DNA from 4 places in the Paenibacillus sp. NPDC058898 genome. Region 4 is predicted to be linked to each of the others. Evidence: riboswitches for the same ligand, from Rfam matches in the RefSeq annotation. Region 4 holds a riboswitch; each other region holds the start of a gene.

The links. Region 4 has a riboswitch for thiamine pyrophosphate ahead of ACOZB4_RS25070 (ECF transporter S component). Riboswitches for the same ligand answer to the same signal wherever they lie in the genome.
Region 1: another riboswitch for thiamine pyrophosphate. It lies ahead of tenA (thiaminase II); the one in region 4 lies ahead of ACOZB4_RS25070 (ECF transporter S component).
Region 2: another riboswitch for thiamine pyrophosphate. It lies ahead of ACOZB4_RS26100 (ABC transporter substrate-binding protein); the one in region 4 lies ahead of ACOZB4_RS25070 (ECF transporter S component).
Region 3: another riboswitch for thiamine pyrophosphate. It lies ahead of ACOZB4_RS11500 (YkoF family thiamine/hydroxymethylpyrimidine-binding protein); the one in region 4 lies ahead of ACOZB4_RS25070 (ECF transporter S component).

Annotation. Positions count from the first base shown of each region.
Region 1 covers NZ_JBMOSM010000006.1:332,855-338,749, reverse strand. Annotated here, with positions in the region: gene thiE (thiamine phosphate synthase) at 1-590, opposite strand, end outside; gene thiD (bifunctional hydroxymethylpyrimidine kinase/phosphomethylpyrimidine kinase) at 587-1,597, opposite strand; gene thiM (hydroxyethylthiazole kinase) at 1,594-2,436, opposite strand; gene tenA (thiaminase II) at 2,488-3,174, opposite strand; TPP riboswitch at 3,316-3,419, opposite strand; gene ACOZB4_RS18775 (VOC family protein) at 3,677-4,186, shown strand; gene ACOZB4_RS18770 (hypothetical protein) at 5,235-5,381, shown strand; gene ACOZB4_RS18765 (ABC transporter substrate-binding protein) at 5,748-5,895, opposite strand, start outside.
Region 2 covers NZ_JBMOSM010000012.1:81,399-87,293, reverse strand. Annotated here, with positions in the region: gene ACOZB4_RS26120 (glycoside hydrolase family 65 protein) at 1-589, shown strand, start outside; gene ACOZB4_RS26115 (EAL domain-containing protein) at 843-1,877, opposite strand; gene ACOZB4_RS26110 (diguanylate cyclase domain-containing protein) at 2,083-3,621, opposite strand; gene ACOZB4_RS26105 (VOC family protein) at 3,858-4,241, shown strand; TPP riboswitch at 4,413-4,524, shown strand; gene ACOZB4_RS26100 (ABC transporter substrate-binding protein) at 4,638-5,669, shown strand; gene ACOZB4_RS26095 (MTH1187 family thiamine-binding protein) at 5,761-5,895, shown strand, end outside.
Region 3 covers NZ_JBMOSM010000003.1:666,357-672,251, forward strand. Annotated here, with positions in the region: gene ACOZB4_RS11490 (ABC transporter permease) at 1-771, opposite strand, end outside; gene ACOZB4_RS11495 (nitroreductase family protein) at 1,298-1,900, shown strand; TPP riboswitch at 2,083-2,185, shown strand; gene ACOZB4_RS11500 (YkoF family thiamine/hydroxymethylpyrimidine-binding protein) at 2,271-2,876, shown strand; gene ACOZB4_RS11505 (sporulation protein YjcZ) at 2,947-3,045, opposite strand; gene ACOZB4_RS11510 (nucleotidyltransferase domain-containing protein) at 3,163-3,861, opposite strand; gene ACOZB4_RS11515 (class I SAM-dependent methyltransferase) at 4,009-4,731, shown strand; gene ACOZB4_RS11520 (methyl-accepting chemotaxis protein) at 4,916-5,895, shown strand, end outside.
Region 4 covers NZ_JBMOSM010000011.1:97,582-103,476, forward strand. Annotated here, with positions in the region: gene ACOZB4_RS25060 (energy-coupling factor transporter transmembrane component T family protein) at 66-872, opposite strand; gene ACOZB4_RS25065 (ABC transporter ATP-binding protein) at 869-2,545, opposite strand; gene ACOZB4_RS25070 (ECF transporter S component) at 2,538-3,167, opposite strand; TPP riboswitch at 3,259-3,371, opposite strand; gene asd (archaetidylserine decarboxylase) at 3,535-4,338, shown strand; gene ACOZB4_RS25080 (SDR family oxidoreductase) at 4,404-5,258, opposite strand; gene ACOZB4_RS25085 (hypothetical protein) at 5,252-5,401, opposite strand; gene ACOZB4_RS25090 (helix-turn-helix domain-containing protein) at 5,743-5,895, opposite strand, start outside.

The DNA.
Region 1 (5,895 bases), on a different contig from region 4:
GAGATCACCGCGACGCCATCTGCACCCGCTCCCGTGACTTCCTCCACGCGCTCCACGGTGATCCCGCCAATCCCAACGAGCGGCAGATCGATTCCAGCTTCGCGCAGTTCACGGAGGAACGCTGGGCCTTGCACCGCCTTGGCATCATCCTTCGAGCGGGTCGGATAGATCGGTCCGATGCCAAGATAATCAGCGCCGTGGAGGATCGCTCGCCTGGCTTCCTCCACGGTATGGGCGGAGACACCGAGAATCCGGTTGCCGATCCGCTGGCTGACGGAAGCCGCAGATTCGTCGTCCTGACCGATGTGCACGCCATCGGCGTTCAGCTTCAGCGCCAGCTCCACATCGTCATTGACGATGAAGGGTACGCCCGCTTGGCGGCACTGATCCTGGATCCGGCGAGCCAACTGGATCATCGGCACGCCAACAAGCGAGCCATGTCCCTTCTCGCGGAACTGGACCATGGTTGCGCCGCCAGCCAGTGCTTCCTGCACAATCCGGCTTGGCTCTTCGATACAGTTCACGCTGCCGAGTACGAGGTACATCCGTAGATGCTGCCTCATCATCTCGGGTGTCACTCTCCCCGTCATCGCAGCACCTCCTGACGGCGGCGACGATACGCCCAATGATTCGTGGGGCCGTGTCCCTGCCCCAGGTTTAAGCCGTCCTCAATGGCGGCCTGGATGAATAAGCGCCCGCTCTGAATCGCATCGAATGCACTCAAGCCTTTGGCCAGGCCTGCAGTGATGGCGGCAGAGAAAGTACAGCCGGTACCATGCGTATGAACGGTATGAATTCTTTTGCCGTATAGTTCGGAGAAGGCAGTGCCATCGTATACGAGGTCCATGACCGGAGGACTGCCCGGAGGACCGTCGTCCTTGAAAATGGAAGGACGGGGCCTACGCAACTCCCCGGCGGGAATGGCAGTTCTCGTTTGGCCATACGTACTTTCGGACTGCGGCAACGCTTCCTGCTGCGTATCCGCCGCTATATCTGCTCCTCTGTCTCTTTGGTGATCCGAACCTTCACCGGCGACGCCCGGCATTCCCTCGTCATGGCCGCCTTTGATCACAACGATCTTGGGCCCCAGACCATGAATACGTCTCGCCGCTTCCTTCCGATCTTCCATCGTGCGGATACGCATCCCCGCCAATACTTCGGCCTCCGGTATATTGGGGGTGACGATCAACGCCAGCGGCAGCAAGTCTTCTCTTAAAGCCTGCACCGCTTCGCTTTGCAGCAGCTCCGCTCCGCCCTTGGCAATCATCACGGGATCGACAACGACCTTCCCCCAGCCGAATGCCCGAATCCGGTCAGCCACCAGGCGAATGATCTCTGCATTGAACAGCATGCCTGTCTTCAATGCATCTACTCCGAGGTCCGAGCCAACCGCTTCCATCTGCTCGGCTGCTGCCTCTGGGGGAAGCGGATATACGCCGTGAACCCCCAAGGTATTCTGCACCGTGATCGCGGTAATCGCCGACATGCCGTATACACCGAGCTCCTGGAAGGTTTTCAGATCGGCCTGAATGCCGGCGCCGCCGCCGCTGTCGGACCCGGCAATCGTCAGTGCCCGGGGCACGCGAGTCTTGCTCATCGTGCGCCACCAGGGAAGGCCGTTCCCGCTTCCCGGACAGCCGCATATCCCTCCAGCGAACCTGGATGAAGCTTGGCCAGCTCATCCAGGAAAGCGACTTGGAAGCTTCCTGGTCCCTGGTCTGCCGTGCGCTCCGCAGCTTTCGCCGCCGCGGCCCCGTAGAAGGCCAGACCCGCCGTACCTGCAAGCAGCAGGTTCGCTTCCACCGCGGCAAAGGCTCCCAGCACCGAGGTCAGCAGGCAGCCTGCGCCGGTCACCTTCGTAAGCAGCGCATCCCCTCCGGTAATGATGCGCACTTCCGTTCCATCGGTAATCACGTCCTCTTCACCGGTAATGGCCACGATCGTGCCTAACTCGCGCGCAGCCCGCACGGCCAACTCGGCATGATGACTGCCTGCGCTATTGCCTGCGTCTACGCCTTTGATCTCGCGGGCCTCTCCGATAAGATGAGCGACTTCAGCCGCGTTTCCGCGTACGAGCGAAACCTTCACCTCGCTCAGAATCCGCAAGGCCGACTCCGTCCGAAAACGGGTCGCTCCCGCACCGACCGGATCCAGCAGGACCGGGACGCCATGTGCATTGGCCGATTGCCCCGCTATTATCATCGCATCCACCAGCTCGCGGTTCAGCGTGCCGATGTTCAATACGAGCGCGCCCGCGATGGCGGCCATATCCGCCACTTCCTCCGGCGCGTAAGCCATGACCGGCGACGCGCCCAGCGCGTACAAGCCGTTAGCCGTAAAATTCGTCACCACCACGTTCGTCATATTGTGAACGAGGGGGCTCGTCTGCTGTACCTTCGTTAAAAGCGCCGAAACCTCTTTTTCCCATGCATGCATATGAATCGCCTCTCTTATCTAAATTGGAATTTATGTCCTTGTTATGACTCCTTATAGCACCGCAGCCTGCAGCGGCACCGGCCATTCCTCCTGCTTGTAAGCCATGTCCCAAAACATATACTCCAGCTGGCAGCTCAGCATGAAATGCTCCCTCATCCGTTCCCGCTCGGCTGCCGTCGCGCGCTCTGCCCATTCATCGACACGGTTGCAGAACTTGGCTGTCGCGTCTTCCCCACGGTTGCCGTAGAAATAAATCCAGTCATAGAACGGATGGGATGCATCCGGCTTCACTTCATCCAGCAGCTTGCGGCCAATCTCCAGATACGTCCATGGGCAAGGCAGCAATACGGCCATAATCTCGCCCAGACTACCCTCATGCGCCACCGTCAGCATATGTCGGATATAATGATGCGCGGACGGAGCCAGCGGATACCCTTGAAGCTCTTCGTAGGTCACCCCGGCGGCTGCGCACAAATTCTGATGCGGGTGCACCTCGCTGTGCAAGATGAATGATATCTGTTCGTTAAAGGTGGCGGTCTCTTCCCTGCTGGTCGATTTGGATATGGCGATACCGTAAATCCGCATGTAGGCGTTCAAATACTCAAAATCCTGCTTCACATAGTGAATCAGCTGTTCTCGCGCCAGGTTCCCCTCGGCAATGCCTTTTACAAAGGGATGATCAAAGATTGCTTGAAAAATATCTCCCGCGTGCTGACGGAGCGCTTGCGTGAAACTCATTTTTGTCCCCACCTCCAACATATTGAAGAGCAGGAAGTCCGTAAGACACGACTTTTCAGACAACGCTAAAAAGCCGCCCCCGAAAACTGGAGCGGCTTCGTCAACAAGCCCCAGTGCGCCAAAACACGCACCGAGACCTCATATACGAAGGCTCCACTTTCCTACGCTAGTACGAACTAGATCAGGTTCAAAGGGTCCAAGATACGCTCTTGTCTCAGCCGCCAACGGCTCCCCTAGTGGACTTCCTATTCTTTTGTCTAATACTGTACATAGGTTTATGGATGCTGTCAAATGTTAACTGTTCGTGGGCGGAGCCCCACGCTCGAAGCTTTCCCATGAGTGGGGATTAGGATGATGTACGGTGGCGGAGGTCATTCGCAAAAAACGCCGGCGGCCAAAACTTGTTACGGGAACACTGACGCTCGGCTGTCATGTATTCCCCAACATAATGAGTACATAAGCGTTATGCAAATAAATGAAGTTTAAAGGAGCGAGCGTATTTATGACGAACCAACCAAACCAACCGAAAGACGTTAAGCCCATTCCGCAAGGCTACACGTCCGTAACGCCGTGGATCATCTCAAGAAACTCCGCAGCGCTGATCGATTTCCTGCAGCGGGCTTTTCGAGCTGAAGAGTTAGCGCGCGTCTATGTTGGTGATGGTATCATCGGCCATGCCGAGGTCCGAATCGGGGATGCCGTCGTCATGATGTTTGACGCTAAACCGGAATGGCCGGATAGCCCGGCATACCTCCGACTATATGTTGAGGATTGCGAAGATGTGTATCAGCAAGCGCTGGCCGCAGGAGCCGTCTCGGTGACGGAGCCAACGAGCTTGTTCTTCGGTGACAAGGTGGGACGGGTACGGGACCCGTTCGGCAACATATGGTGGGTACAAACACGAATGGAGGACCTCACTCCGGAAGAAGTGGAACAGCGTGCCCAAGACCCGGAATACATCAAAGCGATGACCTATGTTGCCGGTGCGGAGATTGTGGTAAAGATTTCGTAAAAAGGTGGAAGCGAAGCAAAAGCGTCATTACAGGGAGGGCCCAGATGAATATTCGGTGTCCAGGGGTATGCATGGATGGCTGGCATTATAATCGATGTAGGGGCCGGCGGGAACTCAGAGTAGCTATGGTTTAGAGGTAGAAACCGGGGTAACGCAGCGTGTATAGCTGAGGCTGCTGCTGGTCTTGGTGCTTACTGGTCCTTGGTGCTACTGGTTCTTGGTGCTACTGCTAGTCTTGGTGCGACTGCTAATCTTGGTGCTAACGCTGGCCTTGTTGCTACTGCTGATCTTGGCTACTGATGATCTACTGGACTTCGTGCTACTCCTTGAGCGTAACGGATTGAGGATACGTTATTTGGCTGAGTAGGTGTGATTTTGGATAGTTATCGGACACCAGGTACGCTATTCATAGAATATGATGGCAAATGGGCCGGTAATTGTGGTAATAAGGGATCCTGTGTCCGTTAGATTTAAAAATCGGGGGCAATTTGAGAAATAAGGGATCTGGAGTCCGTTGACAGGTGCTCTTGTCGCTACTGCTGGTCTGAGTGCTAATACTGATCTTGTTGCTACCTGCCGTCTTGGTGCTACTACTGTTCTTGTTGCTACTGCTGATCTTGGCTACTACTGATCTTGGTGCTACTACTGGTATTGGTGCTACTACTGGTATTGGTGCTGCTGTTGGCTTGATGCTACTACAGGTCTTGGCTACTGATGATCTACTGACTTGGTACTACTCCTCGAGCGTAACGGACTGAGGATACGTTATTTGGCTGAGTAGATGTGATTTTTGAGAGTTAACGGACACCAGATACGTTATTCATAGAATATGAAGGCAAATAGGCAGTTTATTGTGGTAATAAGGGATCCTGTGTCCGTTAGATTTAAAAATCGGGGGCAATTTGAGAAATACGGGATCTGGAGTCCGTTGACAGGTGGTCTTATCGCTACTGCTGGTCTGAGTGCTACTATTGATCTTGTTGCTACCTGCTGGCTTGGTGCTACTTGCTGGTCTTGGCTACTACTGATCTTGGTGCTACTACTGATCTTGGTGCTACTACTGGTATTGGTGCTGCTGCTGGCTTGGTGCTACTACTGGTCTTGGCTACTGCTGGTCTTGGCTACTGATGATCTACTGGACTTGGTGCTACTCCTCGAGCGTAACGGACTGAGGATACGTTATTTGGCTGAGTAGGTGTGATTTTGGATAGTTATCGGACACCAGGTACGCTATTCATAGAATATGATGGCAAATGGGCCGGTAATTGTGGTAATAAGGGATCCTGTGTCCGTTAGATTTAAAAATCGGGGGCAATTTGAGAAATAAGGGATCTGGAGTCCGATAACAGTCAGGGGCAGCGGCACGAAGTAGGGGACTTGGTTAAGCTGTGCTGGCGTGCGGTGTGGCATGCCTTATAGCGGCAGTACTGGCGATGCTGTGATGCTAAAAAAGGAGGCGTCCCTCAAGATCTGAGATCTTTTGGGATGCCTCCTTTTTTAGCTTTTTCCTTGCATCATCTGCTATACGATAATACTACCCTGTAGCATTCGTCTTCATTCATTACTGAATGCCGTAAAACTCCTGCAGCTGGTCAATCATCAGATTGGCCGCCAGGATGCCGCCTGCTGTATTCCAGATTGCATCATCCACTTTGTGGGCTTGGCCGTTCTTGACAACGTTCAGATTTTTCCATAATGGATCGTTGATC
Region 2 (5,895 bases), on a different contig from region 4:
GGTGAAGGAACTGGACCCAGTCCACCTGCCCCTGAATCAGAACTGGTCCTGGGACCGCATTCTGCGTTCGGTATACATTAAGCAGGCTGACGTACTGCAAGGATTGTTCTTCCTTGGCGACCAGTACGACTTGGCTACGAAAAAACGCAACTTCGACTTCTATGAACCGTTCACGGTACACGAGTCCTCCCTCTCGCCATGCGTACACTCCATTCTCGCGTGCGAGCTTGGGTACCAGGAGAAGGCGTACGAGATGTACCTCCGTACAGCTCGCCTGGATCTGGACAACTACAACAACGATACCGAGGACGGCTGTCATACAACCAGCATGGCGGGAACCTGGATGTCCGTTGTGCATGGCTTCGGCGGCTTGCGTGTGAAGGATGGCGTATTGCATTTGAATCCATTCATTCCAGGCCACTGGTCTTCCTTCTCCTTCAAAGTGATGTTCCGCGGGTCCCGCCTGAAGGTCAACGTCAAAGGCAAGGAAACCATCATCGTGAACGAAACGGATACGCTGGCTGTCCTGAACGTGAATGGCAAGGAATACAGTATCAGCGGATTTGGAGAGGTAACAGCCGCAAGATAACAAGCAAACTTGTTCAATCAATGGCTACCCCGAACTATATAAAAACAAGAGCCCTGGAGAACACTCCAGGGCTCTTGTTTTTACAGAAAACGGGCTCCTTCAGACATCATCATTACTCCTTCTTGAAGGACCCGTCTTCATCCATGCCAAGCATCTGTATTGTCTGAACTCAGCCAAAGGCTCCGGCAACCAGATACCAAAGCTCCGCATCAAGATGGCGGGGGAATTGCCGATTATGTATGCTATGAATAGATTAGTTGAGAATGAGGTCACGCGGAGGCCGTTCAGATGGCTTCCCAAACAAATACCCCTGCGAGAGCTCGATCCCGATTTCTCGGCAAAAATGAAACTCCTCCCGTCTCTCAATGCCTTCAGCCAGCACCATGGCCCCAAAATCATGAGCCATGTTGGTGATCATTTTGAGCTGCTTCTGCTGGGCGGGATTACGATCGCAATGGTCGATCAGACTCCGGTCGATTTTTACATAATCCGGCTTAAGCTTAATCATCTGTTCCAATGTGGAATACCCTGCTCCTACGTCATCCATGGCTACCGAGATTCCATGACTGCGATAAACCTCGAAAATCGATTGCAAATGCTTAACATCATCAATCTTCTCGGTTTCCACGACCTCAAATACGAAATCCCTCGGATCCAGATGGAGCCTGTCTATGGTATTAAAGGTGTGGCTTAGACACATCTCCGCATCATATATGGAGGATGGCAGGAAGTTCACGAATCGCTTCACGCCGATAGGAAGCCACTCGGCACTGGTCTCAATGGCACTGGTTCGTGCTGCCCGGTCCAGAAATGCATGCAATCCGGTTTTACGGGCTGTCTCAAACAGCTCATACGGCTGGAATCTGGCTCCCCACTCTACCGGACGAAGGAGAAATTCGTAGGCCACGATCTGCTCGGATGTATCCACGATGGGCTGCATGTAGCTCGTAAACTGCTTATGTAAAATGATACTCACCATATCGTAATGCTCCATCTGCAGTTCGAACTTCTGCATAGGGGTCCACGAATGCCGGATTTGCGGAGCTTCTCCACCGGTAACACAGAAGGACAGCTCTTGACGAATCTTCAGCGGAAGGGGCTGCAGACACTTCATCATAGAGATCAGGTCCGCACGTACCTTGTAGTTCACAGCACAACCCTCATTGTTCTCTTGTACCGTGTAGCCGTTCACTGCCAGCAACTGAATAAGCTCACCACTTGCAGGCTTCATATGAATGGTCCCCTGGTCCTCAATCGGTTCAAAGGTGCTGCAATTGTCGCAAATCATGTTCGTCCTCCTTGGCAAGCTAGCTCTCACTATGCTTCTTATCGGCATTTTGAATATGATTTCTTTGCATTTTATGGATTTTATATCGAAGTTATGACCTATTTTAAGAGAAATGCGCAAGATTCGTGCAATGATTGCGCCAAATTCTACAAAAATCGACTTATATTGCTTTTAACAACCTATTGTCGATACTACGGTCATACATTCATCTACTCACCTTTTGATCCAAAAGCTGCAGCAGCATCGTCCGCTCTACATCAAAATGCCAGGGGGCGTTCCGTTCCTTCGCCGCATACATCGCTGCATCCGCTCGACCAATCAGCTCCTGGTCATTTCTGGCATGATCTGGATAAACCGCAATACCGATACTCGGCGTGGTTCGGACCTCATGCCCTTCCAGCTCGTACGGCTCACTAAGCATCGTCCAGATCTCCTCCGCCATCCAGATCAGCTCCTGATCATCGCCGGCCGGATGGATCATGACCGTGAATTCGTCTCCTCCTAAACGGGAAACCAAAACTCCCTTGGATTCGAGTGATTGAAGCCGGTCTGCAACCTTTCGTATCAACAAATCGCCGGCACGGTGGCCGTATCGGTCATTGACTCGTTTGAAACGGTTCATATCCATATACAGCAAGCCTACACGGGAACCTGTGCGGTCCGCCTCCTTCAGCGAACTTGACAGCCTTGCATTAAAATAACGACGATTATACAGCCCCGTAAGATCATCGCGATGTGCCAGGGATTCACTCTGCATCAGACTTTCATGCAGTCGATCCAACAAGCGGTCGTTCTCGAACTGGATCAAAATCTGCCTGAATAGGATCAGGATAACGCACAGGGAAAGGCCGGTAAACAGTCCAGTCCACCCTCCAAAATGCTGCGCCATAAGGGCAAACATCCCGCCGAGCACGCTGTAGGGAAGCAGGTACCTTACGATCAGGTTTCCGGTTGAACGAGGCTCCCGCTCGCCAACAGATGGATTACGGGTATCAGGAGCGGACTGTCCGCCTGCGAAACTAATGAAAAATACCGATAACGTATAGAGTGGATACAGGTAAGAGCGAACCTCGATATCCAAAAGATCAACGAGATAGATGTACAGAACATCTCCGGCCATAAATGTACTTCCGCCAAGACATAACAGGATGGCCGCCCATTTCCTTAACTGTCCGGTATTAAAATACAACACCATTGTAAAAAAAATAAGTACCATTGCGCACAGTGGATACAGCATGTCCACCCAAAGGTTTCCCCATACTGTCTCATGGGCCAGACCCTGAAGCTCAGGCTTGATGAAATATTCCCATCCTACCGTCATGACCGCTATGCCAACAATCACGATATCCAGCATAAACCGCAGCCCCCGAAACGAACCCTGAACATGCCGGAATAAATAAATGAGAGAACTTGCGAACAGGATAAGTTCGATCCCCCAGAACAAATGGGTTAGAACTGACAGGAAAGCGCTCTCTTTTCCAAACCAGATATTGCATGCGTGGAGGGTTCGGGCCACTGCCTCCCCCATCAATCCGAGACTCGCAATAAGCCAAAACCTGCGAAGATGAACCTCAAAACGCCGACGGATCCGCATTAAATAAACGGAAGCGGCTGCAGGAGAAATAATGACTAGTACACGCTGAAGCGATAAAGCATCAGGCATCCACAGAGCGATCATTATCTGAATGAATGCATATATTATGGCGAGTCGAATCCACAGATGATCTGCTGGAGTTGGACTCATAAGCATTCCTCCTCGGCCAAAAGGTAAGCTGGTTCACTTTAAATGTGTTAGGTCTTTTGAATTAACATTTCTATTTCTCATGATACTTTTTGCCCACCCAAAAGTAAAGATGAGGAAATGAAAGAAAAATCATCTTATTCGCCTGTGCACGAACAACATAACACCCACTTGACGTATAGGAATTATATGATAATATTTCAGTCATATCTTATATGAATCGGAAAGGGTGTTGCACCATGTCACAGAAACGATTGGATCATGTTGGTATTGTTGTCCGGGACCTTGAAGCTACAATCGCCTTCTATACATCCGTAGTCGGACTTGAGCTGAAGGACCGCCTGACCCATACTAATGGCGTCATCCAGCTGGCGTTCCTAGGATTTAACGGCAGCAACGAGACGGAAGTCGAGCTTATTCAGGGATACAGCGACACGCTGCCTTCGGAAGGAACGGTACATCATTTTGCAGTCAGCACGGATAACATTGAAGAGGAATATGCCCGTGTGCAGGGACTTGACGTTCCTCACTTGGACGAGGAAATCGTGACGCTTCCGAACGGGTACCGCTATTTCTTCGTGCACGGTCCCGAAGGAGAATGGATTGAGTTCTTCCAGCGCTAACCTCTGCGTAGAAGCCGTATTCAAATACTTTATCTTGTGAAAGGTTCATAGCATCAATTAATTCTCCCATTGCATTAGTGTTCTAACAAAGACCTGTCACGTTCGCGCCTCTTCGAACTAGACAGGTCTGCTGTGTTAGGACTATAATAGCGGATGTAATGATCGAAACTTCATAAATACCGGGGGAGCTGGAATTTGGCCGGCTGAGAGTGTATCCGATATGATACTGACCCTTACACCTGATCTGGGTAATGCCAGCGTAGGAAGCCCATGTTTGCGGCAGCTTTTATTTGCCGTGGTATACACTTACGCCGTCATGCGTCCTGATATCATCAGGGCGTTTTTTTTGTGGAGTTGCGAGGTAATAGAAAGAGAACTTAAAGGAGAGAAGAAACGATGAAGAAGGGAAGATGGATTCCGCTGCTTCTCGCTTGCGTCCTGCTGATGGTTGCGTCCGGATGCGCTACAAGCGGAGAGAACAAAAAGATAGGCGCCGCAGGTGAGGACAGTCAGACTCCCGGGAAGCTCCGTGACGTACAACTGATGCTCGATTGGTCCGCCAATACGAATCACACCGGCCTGTATGCAGCGAAGGAGCTTGGGTATTATGAGGAAGAAGGGCTTAATGTCCAGATCGTCCAGCCGGGAGCAGGCGGAACGGATACGCTGGTCGCATCCGGAAACGTGCCGTTCGGTATCAGCTATCAGGAAGGCGTAACGCTGGCCAGAACCCAAGGATTGCCGCTCGTTTCTATTGCAGCGATCATTCAGCATAATACATCCGGCTTTGCGGCTCCCAAGGATAAAGGCATCTTGAAGGCAGGCGATTTTGAAGGGAAATCCTATGGCGGCTGGGGCTCGCCTGTGGAGGAAGCGGTTATGAAGTCCATCATGGAGATCGATGGTGCCGATGTCAGCAAGGTGAATATGGTCAATATGGGCGATGCCGATTATTTTACGGCCGTCAAACGCGACATTGATTTTGCCTGGATCTTCTATGCTTGGACGGGTATTGAAGCCGAGCTTCGCAATGAGCCGCTTGACATGATTTATGTGAAGGACTACTCCAAGCAGCTTGATTATTACACACCGGTGATCGTAACGAACGAGAAGCAGATCCAGGAAGACCCTGAGCTTGTCAAAGCGTTCATGCGGGCGACTTCAAAAGGATACGACTATGCGATTCAACATCCCGAAGATGCGGCAGCCCTGCTGACGAAGGCTGTTCCCGACCTGGATGCCGAACTGGTTCTAGCCAGCCAGAAATGGCTGAGCCCCCGTTATCAGGATGATGCATCCCGCTGGGGCGAACAGAAAGCCGAAGTATGGTCGGGGTACGCAGACTGGATGTTTGAGCGCAAGCTGCTGGAGAAGGAACTTGACGCTGACAGCGCATTTACCAATGAATTTTTACCGGAGAAGCCATAAGGTTATTTCTATATAAAAGAAGAGAGACGGCCTTTGCAGCAGGCCGCCTCTCTTCCATTACAATACAGCTTGCACGAAAGGATGAGTTTATATGGCGAATACTCTCTTGAGCATTCAAGTAATACCGAGAACGCCAAACGGGACCGACAGCATCCCTTATGTAGATGAAGCGATCAAGGTTATTCAGGAATCAGACGTGAAATACGAGGTTCATGCACTCGAAACG
Region 3 (5,895 bases), on a different contig from region 4:
TCCTAAGTACAAACTGACAATATTAGGTATGATCAGACCAAGAAACGGAATCACGCCGACCGTCAGCACGACAGATGCCGTAACCAGCGCCACGATGACCAATCCCAGATTCACAACTCTCCGGTAGTGAAGACCCAGGTTGGTTGCAAACTCCTCTCCCATTCCGGCCACCGTAAACTTGTTGGCGAACAGATACGCCAGAATCAAAAGCGGGATACTAATATAGAGCATTTCATACTGGCCCTTCATGATCATGGAAAAATCACCCTGAAGCCATGCGGACATATTCTGAATAAGATCATATTTGTATGCAAAGAAGGTGGCGATCGAACTCACGATATTACCAAACATCAGCCCTACGAGCGGGATGAAGATCGCATCCTTGAACTTAATCCGATCCAGTATCTTCATGAAGATAAAGGTTCCTGCCAGAGCGAATACAAATGCCACGAGCATTTTGATAAGCGGACCGCTTGTCGTGAAGACGAGCATGGCTACCAAAATCCCCAGTCTGGCAGAGTCCATCGTACCTGCCGTGGTCGGCGATACGAACTTATTGCGGCTGAGCTGCTGCATGATCAATCCGCAGATACTCATGCTGACACCCGCCAATATAAGACTGACAAGCCTAGGAATCCGGCTTACAAGCATAATATGCTGTTGTTGTTCTGTCATCGAGAACAGTTGCAGTGGCGAGATATCTTTAACTCCAATAAATAATGAGATTATCGAGAGTACCACAACGGCTGCAAATAAGTATCTAATCTTCATGTCTCTTCCTTCTATGCGTATGTCTCTAAAATATCCGGGATCTCGCAATTTCCAACGCCATTCTCATTGAGATTGATTATCAATCGCGCTCTGATATGCATTATATCATCCTCATTCTGGCTCGACAAGGGTAATTGAGAATCAAAATCAATTAATTTGTTCATACTTGTATATTTTGTTCATGAATTGTTCATAATATGAAGTTTCGAGAAGACATAGCTAATATCCTCAGGTAGGAAGCACTCCTTTCGTTTAAACCTCCATATAATGAAGCTTCTCAAAAAGCCAAACGGATTCAATTCATATTTAATAGATAAGGGAAATTATATTTAATCAAAAGTCGTTGACAATTACTCTAAGTTATATTAATATACTAACATAAATATTATTCCTAACTAAACGTAAGTTAATATGGAATGATAATTAAAAATATTGCTAAATAAGCAACATGCATATTTGCTTGAAGTAAAGGACATCTTCTTATCAGGCGTATGCAAATTCGATTACACCAGGAGGAATTTTTTCAATGTCTAAAGATTTTTCAACTGCACTCAAAAGTCGCCGTTCTTATTATGGGATTAGCAAAGAATCCGTTATCTCGGACGAGCGTATTCAGGAAATCGTAAACGAAGCGGTTAAGTATACCCCGTCTTCTTTCAACTCTCAAAGTGCACGCGTCGTTGTATTGCTTGGCGAACAGCATGATAAACTGTGGAATATCACGGAAGGCATCCTGAAGGAAGTCGTTGGCGATGAAGAAGCATTCAAATCCACTGCCGACAAAATGGGCGCATTCCGCGCTGGTTACGGTACGGTATTGTTCTTCGAGGACAACAACGTCATTGCCGGGCTGCAACAAAACTTTGCCGCTTATGCCGACAACTTCCCGATATGGTCCAACCAATCCAACGGCATGCTGCAATTTGTAGTATGGACATCCCTTGAAGCAGAAGGTCTGGGTGCATCCCTGCAGCACTACAACCCGCTGATCGACGAAAAAGTAAAATCCGAATGGAACATCCCGGAAAGCTGGAAGCTGCTTGCTCAAATGCCTTTCGGTAAGCCGGTTGCTGAACCAGGCGAAAAAGAATTTGCACCGCTTGAAGATCGCGTAAAAGTATACAACTAATTAAATAGATGAAAAAAGGCCGCCTCCCTAAGTTCCCGCAACTTGGATAGGCGGTCCTTTTATAATGGGCAAAGATTGAAAAACCGATCACTAAGCGATACAATTAGTCAAGTAAGAACCCTCGAACTTCTAAGATAACAGAAGCTCCGGGCAAACTTGCGATAACCAACTACATAGGATGTTGGCTGTACTAGGGGTGCCATGTGCTGAGAGACGGCGGTTTGCCGTTAACCCTTAACACCCGATCTAGGTCATACTAGCGTGGGGAAGTGTAGCATTTATGTTTATTTCTTTTCGTAGGCATAACTGCACTTTCTTCACGGGGTGCGGTTTTTTTTGCGTGGACTTATATCATGGGGAGGAAATAACAATGAATGAGCTTGTATGCGGAACCAGTCGGATCGTCGGGTGCCGGTTCTCGGTATTTCCCATGACGGACCGGTTTGTAGAGGTCATCATGGGCGCACTACGTTCCGTGGATACAGGGAAGGTATGGATTCAGACAGATGATGTGAGCACCTGTATTCGTGGACGTGCAGAGCATGTCTTTGATGTGACAAGGGCGATATTCGCCTATGCTGCAGCGAGTGGCGTGCATACCGTTTTTAATGGTACATATTCCATCGGTTGCCCCGGAGATACGGACGCCGATGTATATATGACCGAGGATTCGACTCTCTTAAACAACGACATCGGGGAACATGCCGATATTGAGACTGCCTGCCAATTCGCTCTTTACCCCATGGGGACCGATGACTACATGGATGTCATCTACAGTGAAGTTAATCGTACGAAGGCAGCCGGGACATTCGCCGGAAGCGTTCATTACGCCAGCCGATTAGATGGGTCACTGGCCCAGGTGTTTGGATCCCTTGAAGAGGCGTTTTTACATGCGATTCAATCCGACAGCAGCCATTTGGTCATGACTGCGGTTGTGTCCGCACACAGCCCTTCGGTCAAAGCCGCATCGAATTGAGCTTTATTGAGGCAGACAAAAGCCCGGCAATCGCCGGGCTTCTGTCACTACTGCCAAGAATCTTGACGGTTTAAACCCAAGCACTCAAGATAATTACGAGCAGGATAAAGAGAACCAAAATAATTCCTACTGAATTGTTCCATCCACCGCCGCCATATACTCCGCTCATGAAGATCCCCTCCTGGATTTAAAGAATGACGTGATGTAATCACACTTTTATAGTATTTCCCGTCTCGTGCTAGTGTCACGGCTAATGTACCCCTCTTTTTATATTGGCAAGGATATTCTATTCCTCATAACCAATGAGAAGCTTGCCTCCGTACGGATGGAGCATTTCCTCGGTGAATGCCATAAGAACTGAAGGATCATCCTGGCGATACATCGCCGTGAGCGCTGCTTCAAATCGTTCTCCCAAGATCGAGTCATAGCGGTTGAACAGACGGAACAGTGTTTTCCCTTCACCCGTCCACTCCCGGTTCACCCTAAGTACAAAATCACAGAGAATCGCCGCTATTTTGTGCACCGTAAACCACTTTTCGGCATCCCTTCGGGGACTCTGCAAATCCAGCAGGTACTCGGTTAGCATATAACGGTATTCGTTAATGTCGGTTAGCATCAAGGGCATGGGTCCGTAATTCAAGTCGCTTCGGGCTTCCGCCTGCACCTCTTCCCCCTCAGGCAGCGCGTGCAGCACCGTCCCTTCTACGACCATCCGCTGCAATGAAGGATTCGCCGCGCTCACTCCCTCATCGAAATATTCGCGATAGGAGGATAAAGACAAAATAAATATTTCCGCGATCCACCCATGTGCCTCTATCGTCTTCCTGCTGAAATCATGACCATCCCGTTCAATGACTATGATGTCCAAATCGGATTGTTCATTATGTTCACCTCTGCTCGCGCTGCCGCCAAGCACAGCAAGCAAACAGTCGGGATAATCGTATTGTATGATGCGTTCCGCTGCCTCTACCGGTTCCATCCTCATGACGTTTCCTCCAGTATAATTCTGATCCTCCCGAAAAAAGGGCTCAAAATATCTAATTCAGCTAAAACCCTAAACGTACCTGAATCATATGGTAAATAAATAAACGATTACCCTCATGTTGATGACAAGGAAGAAGGGATAGATGAGATGAACTATATTCATATGCTCTCCAAATTAGGTATGGGCAGTGCCCACCCGGGAGGATTCGAGGCAACCCTCCGAATGCTGAAGAATTATCCCATTCAACCGGGCAGCCGCATTCTGGAGGTCGGGTGTGGAACGGGCAGAACCGCATGCCATCTTTCGGAGATGGGGTATCAAGTAACGGCCATTGACCTGAACGAAAATATGATCAAAAAAGCCCGTGCAAGAGCCGAAGCGATGGAAATCGACGTGCAGTTCCAACAAGCGGATGTATGCGCATTGCCTTTCGAGGACAACCAATTCGACCTAATCATGGCCGAATCCGTTACCGTATTTACGGATACTACGAAATCACTGCCCGAATATTACCGCGTTCTGGATCATGGAGGCGTCCTGCAGGACAGAGAATTGCTGCTTGATAAACCCATGCCGGAGGCAAAACTTCAGGAACTGCTCGAATTCTTCGGAATTCCTAATCTCATGATGAGGGAAGAATGGGCGGACTCCCTCTTGGCTTGCGGGTTTAAACAGGAAGAAATTCTGGAGTACAACCACTTCAATGACCAGTTAAAGGAAGAGCAAACACGTCATCTGGATACATTTGAACAGCGCGATAAAGGACTCCTGTTCGATGTGGCGCTCTGGGAAACGTTGTTCAAGCATGACCGCATGATCCTGGATAATACCGATTATCTCGCTTCCGCCTTATTCCGGGCTGTAAAATAAAATCACTTCATATCTGTGCATCAAGTGGGGATTCGCATATTTGCTGCGCATCCCCTCTCCCTCCTCAATTTCAGTCCTTTCGACCTAATCCAACACTTTTTGTCAATTCGTTATATCTAGTTTTGCCTGTCGATGCTATAATCATGGTAAATATATCCTATGTTGTTGAGGAGGACTCATTCTTATGGCATGGTTCAACAGACTCCCTATCTCGCGAAAAATTACCGCAGCCTGTTTTCTCATTGCCGCTTTGTTTGCGGTTCCAATGCTGCTTGCATTTATTCTAATGGGTAAAGCAATCATTGGCGTGGTCATCGTTGTGGCACTAACCGGTTTTACTTTTCCTCTTTCTCGTCTTATTGAGAAAACGCTTACCAATTCCTTTGCGGAGATCTCTAGCGTTTCCGCCAAAATCGCCAAAGGCGACTTCACCTTCCAGGTAGAAGAGGTTGGGGGCATGAACGATCTCAGCCGAACGTTCAACAGCATGGTGGACAAGCTTCGAAAAATATTGCAGGAAACCTCGGATATCACCCGCCAGGTCATGTCGTCAAGCTCCAACATCTCGATTAAAAACCAGGAGCTCATTCAAGTGATGAATCAAGTCTCCTTATCTTCCAATGAGCTGGCCGTCGGCGCGAACGAAATATCGGAAGACGTAGCCGAAATGACACATTCCATCGGTGAGATCGAAGAGAAGGTCAGCAATTATACGCATTCAACCCAGGAAATGAATACCCGTTCGATCGAAACGCTGGGACTGGTTGAGCAAGGAAGGGACTCCGTTGCCAAGCAGTCTGCAGGGATGCAGCGTAATATTGACGCAACAGCCAAGGTCTCGGAATCCATTGATGCGCTGGCTAAGAGCGCCAGGGGAATTACGCAGATCACGGAGACGATCTCGGAACTTGCCGATCAGACCAACTTGTTATCCTTGAACGCATCCATTGAAGCGGCAAGGGCAGGCGAGCATGGCGCTGGCTTTGCCGTTGTCGCCCAAGAGGTGCGTAAATTGGCTGAGGAATCCACATCATCGACTAGAGAAGTATTCAATCTCGTACGGAGCATCGAATCGGACGTCAAACATGCAACTCAGAACATAAAAATTAATGAAGAGGTCGTCAGGCAGCAAACCGAAATGATCCGTGAAGCTGAGCTGGTGTT
Region 4 (5,895 bases):
CTGATCTCATAAAAAAAGAACCCGCTTATACACCTTAAGCAGGCTCTCATTGAGAAAACAACCCATTAATCAAACCGCACGTCGCCAATGCCGAACCAAGGAAAATTTCCGGCTGCAACATAGGCGCAGAACGCGGCTGCTGTCAGTAATCCGACGACCAGAAGATCGTAGCAGGAATAACGAGACGGGTAATAATACGTTCGGGCCTTCGCCCGGTCTCCGTCAAATTGCTTGGCCTCCATCGCAGCGGCTACCCGATGGGCCCGGCGGATGCTCTGCGCCAGCAGCGGCACCACATACAGTCCTGCGCGATTCACCATGCCGCGAATCCCGCGAATCGGGCGAACTCCTCGCACTTTCAAGGCTTGGCGGCGGATTACATATTCCTCCCACACCATGGGCAGCAGCCGGATCGAAGCCATGAAGCTGTAGGCATATTTGGGCGCCAGCCTCAGCTTCTGCATCAGGCTGTAGAATAAATCCACCGAGGACGTTGTCGTAACGAGCAGCAGTCCCTCCGAAGCAAAGGCAATTCCTTTAAAGCCCAAATGCAGCCCCCGGTAGAAGCTTTCTTCCGATACCCGGAACAATCCCCACTCCCACCAGATCGTCTCCCCCTTACCGAACAGCATCATGGAAGAGGCGGACGATATGAAGGCAAGCAGAAACGGAATAAAGAACAACAGCATTTTCCACGGCTTCACCCCGCTGAGCACCACCAGACAGACCATAAAGATAAGCGCCTGATACAAAACAAAATCAAGATCATGGGTTAACACTGTCATGAAAAACAGCGCACAGATCAGTCCCAGCTTCACCACCGGATTCGCCCGGTGCAGCCAAGTGATCCGCACGGGGTTCCATATATTCATGCGTTCACCCCCGTGAGGCGATGATCGGCCGCGGCTAAGGTGCCCCGAGGATCGGCAGCGCCGTTTACTCGCTTAGCCGCCTGCTCGGATGCAATCCCGCCAGACCAGCGCGGGGAAGGCATGCTCGAGGTCAGCCGTCCCTCCCGGATTTCCCATATATGCGTGGCAACCCGCTGCGCGATCTCCATTTCATGCGTCACCATGAGAATGGCGGTTCCCGCGCGGCGCAGCTGCTCGCACATCTCCAGAATCGCGAACGTATTCCGCGCATCCTGTCCGAAGGTTGGCTCATCCAGGAGAAGGACGGACGGCTGTCTTGCCATGGCCGTAGCCACGCTCAAGCGGCGCTTTTGGCCTGTCGACAGCTGGTACGGATGCCTGGCCTCCATGCCCTTCAGTCCAAAGCGTTCAAGACAGCGGTCGGCCTGCGCCCTTGCTTCCTCCGGCGGCACATGATCCACCAGCAGCGAGTAAACCACCTCATCACCGATGCGCTCCGTCAGGAATTGAAGCTCCGGATTCTGAAACACGAATCCGATTTGACGCAGCTGCTGCTCTCTCTTCTTTCGCACATTCCGGCGCTTGCCCTGAATGACCTCTTCCCCGCAAAGCACATAGGTCCCTTCGGAGCGCAGCAGCCCCATCAAACTGAGCAGCAGCGAGCTTTTGCCTGCTCCGTTGGGTCCTACCACCGCAATGAATTGTCCCGGAACCACCTCCGCAGAAGGGAGAGCGATAACGGGTTTATCCCATCGGAGCCCTCTGAAATCCGCCAGTTGAATGACAGGCTCCACACGCTGAGCGTACGTCGGAGCAGCCTCATGTACAATATTACCCGACTCGTCGCCAAACACGTCGACCAGAGCAAACAACTCTCTGCCCGCCCGGGTCTGCGCGTAATCCTCCCATACGCCGGGATACCAGATGCCATACGCCTGAAGCTCGCACGCATATTCGGCGAATATCGCTCCCGGCGGACCATCGCCCAGAATGGCGCCATCCGGGGTGAACAGCACCACGCGGTCCACGTATTGAGCCATTTCTTCAATCCGGTGCTCCACGATGATCAGCGTACGCCCTTTTGAAACAGCCTTCACCGCGGACCAGATTTGCTCCCTGCCTTCCGGGTCGAGCAGCGCAGACGGCTCGTCAAGGAACAGCACTTCCGGCTCCAGCAGCAGAGCCGATGCCAGCGCAAGTCGTTGCTTCATGCCTTGGGACAAATGCCCGATCGGCATATGGAGCTCCTCAAGATCAAGCCCCACCTCGCGCAGGGCCGCCTGCATCCGCTCCTTCATCTTGTCGCGGGGGACACTTAGATTTTCCAGTACGAAAGCCAGCTCTTCATCCACGTACGGCATACAGAACTGGGTATCCGGATCTTGAAATACATAACCCCAAGAGCGTGGAATCAGCTGGGCCCCGCATTTCATCGGCACCTCCGTCGCGTGGGGAATCATCCCGCTAAGCACCTGCAGCAGCGTGGATTTGCCACAGCCGCTCGGACCGAGCAGCAGCACCTTCTCCCCGCGGACAGCCGAGAAGGAGAGGTCTTTGAACATCAATTGCTCCTCGCCCGGATACTTCAGGCGCAATTCCTCCACATACACGGCCGGTTCCGGAAGCATCTCAGCAGAATGAGCCGAAACCGGGCTAACCGTGGCATTAGACATGGCGCGGATCATCCAGTGCTTCGTAATCCTTCTTCGACGCAGGACGGAGCAGGGATGTCACGCCCGTACGGTCAAGCGCTTTAGCCAGCAGGAGCATAAGGAGGCCAGCAATGACGGCGCCGCTAAGTACCCGCATACCGTATTTGGCCAGGAACATCCACGTCTGCAGGTCATCCGTATAGCTGTAATAGAAGTCCATGATCATCGAGCCGATGGCTGCGCCGGCACCGGCAATCGCCAGCGTCCACGCCGAGGTGCTCCGATAACGGAACGCCGCGAATACCAATTCAGCCCCCAGTCCTTGAATGAGGCCATACAGCAGTAGGGTCAATCCCCAGCCGCTGCCAAACAGCACTTCTACGTGGGCCGCCGCCACTTCCGCGATAATGGCCACTCCCGGCTTCCGGATCAACAAGTAAGCAAGCGTGGCTGCAGCGAACCACATGCCGTATAACAACTCATCCGCTTCAAAGAACAGCGGTTTTAATAGATTGTAAACCGAGCCCCAGAAGTGATAAATGACGCCAAGCACCAGTGATACCAGTACCGTAACCAAAATATCGCTTAACCGCAGTCCTTTTCGGGGCTGAACCCCCAACTTCTCTTGCACAGACGTTCCCATAACAACACATTCCCCTCTCCACCTCTATTTTTGTGTAAACACAACAAAAAACCGTCTGGAAAAACGCGCAGACGGAAAAATAGGCCCTATGTAGGCAGGGTCGGATATTCTCTACGCTGGCATTACCCAGTTCAGATTAACGGTCAACAGCGGATAGCAGCTGCAATCTCAGCCTGATTCACTCAAGCCCCCGTATTCCTATTCGGTTTTATGTTAACTTTAAAATACACATTCACTCCGGAATAAGCAAGAACCTTTTTTCAAAAATGGCTATTTATTGATTTCCATCTCATTCTATGTCAATATCAGAGTGATTGGCTTTTCCACCAACGTTTATTGCTGACACCTATGCACAAAGGAGAATGACATGGCTAAACAATTGCTGCGTCTGATGACTGAGCTGTCTTCCCGCAAGTGGCTGTCCCGAATCATGGGGCATTGTTCCCACAGCCGGCTGAGCCGTCATCTAATACCTGCATTCATACGAATTTATCAAATTCCGGCGCACGAAGCGGAGAAAGAAATCAACGAATACCGCTCACTGAACGAGTTCTTTTCCCGCCGGTTAAAAATAGGCCTTCGCGCCATAGATGACACCGCCGACGCCATGGTAAGCCCAGTCGATGCCACAATTTCGGCAATGGGCGTCGTCAACGCCGGTACCATTCTGAGCGTTAAGGGACAGGATTATACCTTGAGCGAGCTGCTCGCGAAATCACCGAGAATGGAAAACTACATCCACGGTTATGCATTTGTATTGTATTTAAGCCCGACCGACTATCATCGCATTCATTCCCCGGTAACCGGTGTTCAGGCGGAAAGCGAGCATTTGAAGGGACGCGTTTACCCCGTGAACGATTTTGCGATGACCCATATCCGGAATGTGCTCAGCCGCAATGAGCGCCTCATTACCTATATTGCGCATGAGTTCGGCGAAGTTGCCGTCGTGAAGGTCGGAGCCATGAACGTAAGCAGCATCCGTTATGCTGACGAGAACGTGAAGAAATACGAAATCGGCGATGAACTCGCGTACTTTGAATTCGGCTCTACAGTTGTACTTTTGACGGAGAACGGCACGTTTACCCCTCGCGGTGACCTGGAACCCGGCTCCAAGGTGAAGATGGGAGAACTGCTAGGTTTGCTTCACCCGTCCCCAGCCAGAAAAGGGTGATTCCATCTACCTTACCAAACATCGCATGACAAGTTAAGGCCATAAATCTTTGGCTGCATGAATGATTAACGCCAGCCCAGCATCCGATAAATGATCCGCTGAAACAGCCGATCCGGCAGTACGCCCTTGATCCATGCGGTCGCCCGCGTGCCTCGGGGCAGCATATAGCGGAACCTGGGCTTAGCCATGGACGCAATTTTTGCCACAAGCCTGGCTACCTCCTGCGGATCTCCGCTTCCTCTGGCTGTCCGCTCGGAATAGTCCAGCACGCCCTTCAGCAGACCGCTGTAGGGTGATCCTTCCTTCACCTTAAGCTCCCCAAAGCTTTTGTTCCAGATCGGCGTACCATAGGCACCAGGCTGGATCAGCACGACATCAATGCCAAAGGGCATCACTTCCATGGACAGGCTTTCGCCAAACCCTTCCAGTGCAAATTTGGAGGACGCATAGGGTCCATAACCCGGAAATCCGACCACGCCGCTAATGCTGCTCATGAGAATGATTTTGGATTTTCCGGTTCGCCGGAGCAGCGGCAGCATATGCTGTGTCACCGATACAGTCCCGAAAAAATTCGTCTCCATCTGCTTTCGCCAGCCGCTGAGCGGCACTTCCTCCACCATGCCGCCTACCGCCTCCCCGGCATTGTTAACCAGCACGTCCAAGCGGCCATACCTCTGCTCCAACTCCAAGGCAGCGGCCTTGACTTGTTCCTCGATGCAGATATCCAGCTGGAATACGTGAATACGCTTGGCAACACCGGCTTGTTCGGCTCGGGCCAACAGTTCTGCAGCCGCCTCCGGCCTGCGCAGACCCGCTGCCACGTCATAACCTGCTTTTGCCAGCTCCAAGCTGATGTGCAGTCCGAACCCGCTCGACGCGCCCGTGATCAGCGCAACCTTTCCTGCTCCCGCCGTTACCACCGGATCACCGCTTGCTCGGCCAATGCCACTCTCTCCATCACACCCATCACCCTTCCGTTATTCGAAATGCCTGCCCGGCCATTTTTCTTAAACCCTGCCTTCAACGCTTTATGCTTATTCCAAATACTTTGCGGGGACCCCAAAACATATCGAAAAAAGGGAGCCATTTAGCTCCCTTTTGCGTTTATCCAGAGAAAAGCGTATATGATAACGGGATTCAACGTCACCCGTATGTAGGCCAGGTCTCATTTAAAACCATACATCCTGATGATCTTGAGTCGTTGTCTTCATACGGCGCAAGCGATTTCTGAAAATAGCGCAGCCACCACGACTGAAGAAACGTCCACGCACCCGTCTTCTTGGGCTCATTCCTCTCTCCCCCCTTCATACAATAAAACTGTATCTCGTTTTTTACCCTAAATCGCTTGCTATGAAACCATTAACCCCTCCTACCAATCAGGTAAGTTATGGAAGGGCGAGGGAATCACCGAATCTCGGATGGGCTCTTGCCCGTATACTGCTTAAATTGCCGGCTAAAAAAGAAAATATCCCGGTATCCCAGCGCGTCAGCTACCTCCGTTACGTTCATGCCCTGGTGCAGCAGCAGATGCTGCGCTCGCTCGATCCGCATCTGAAT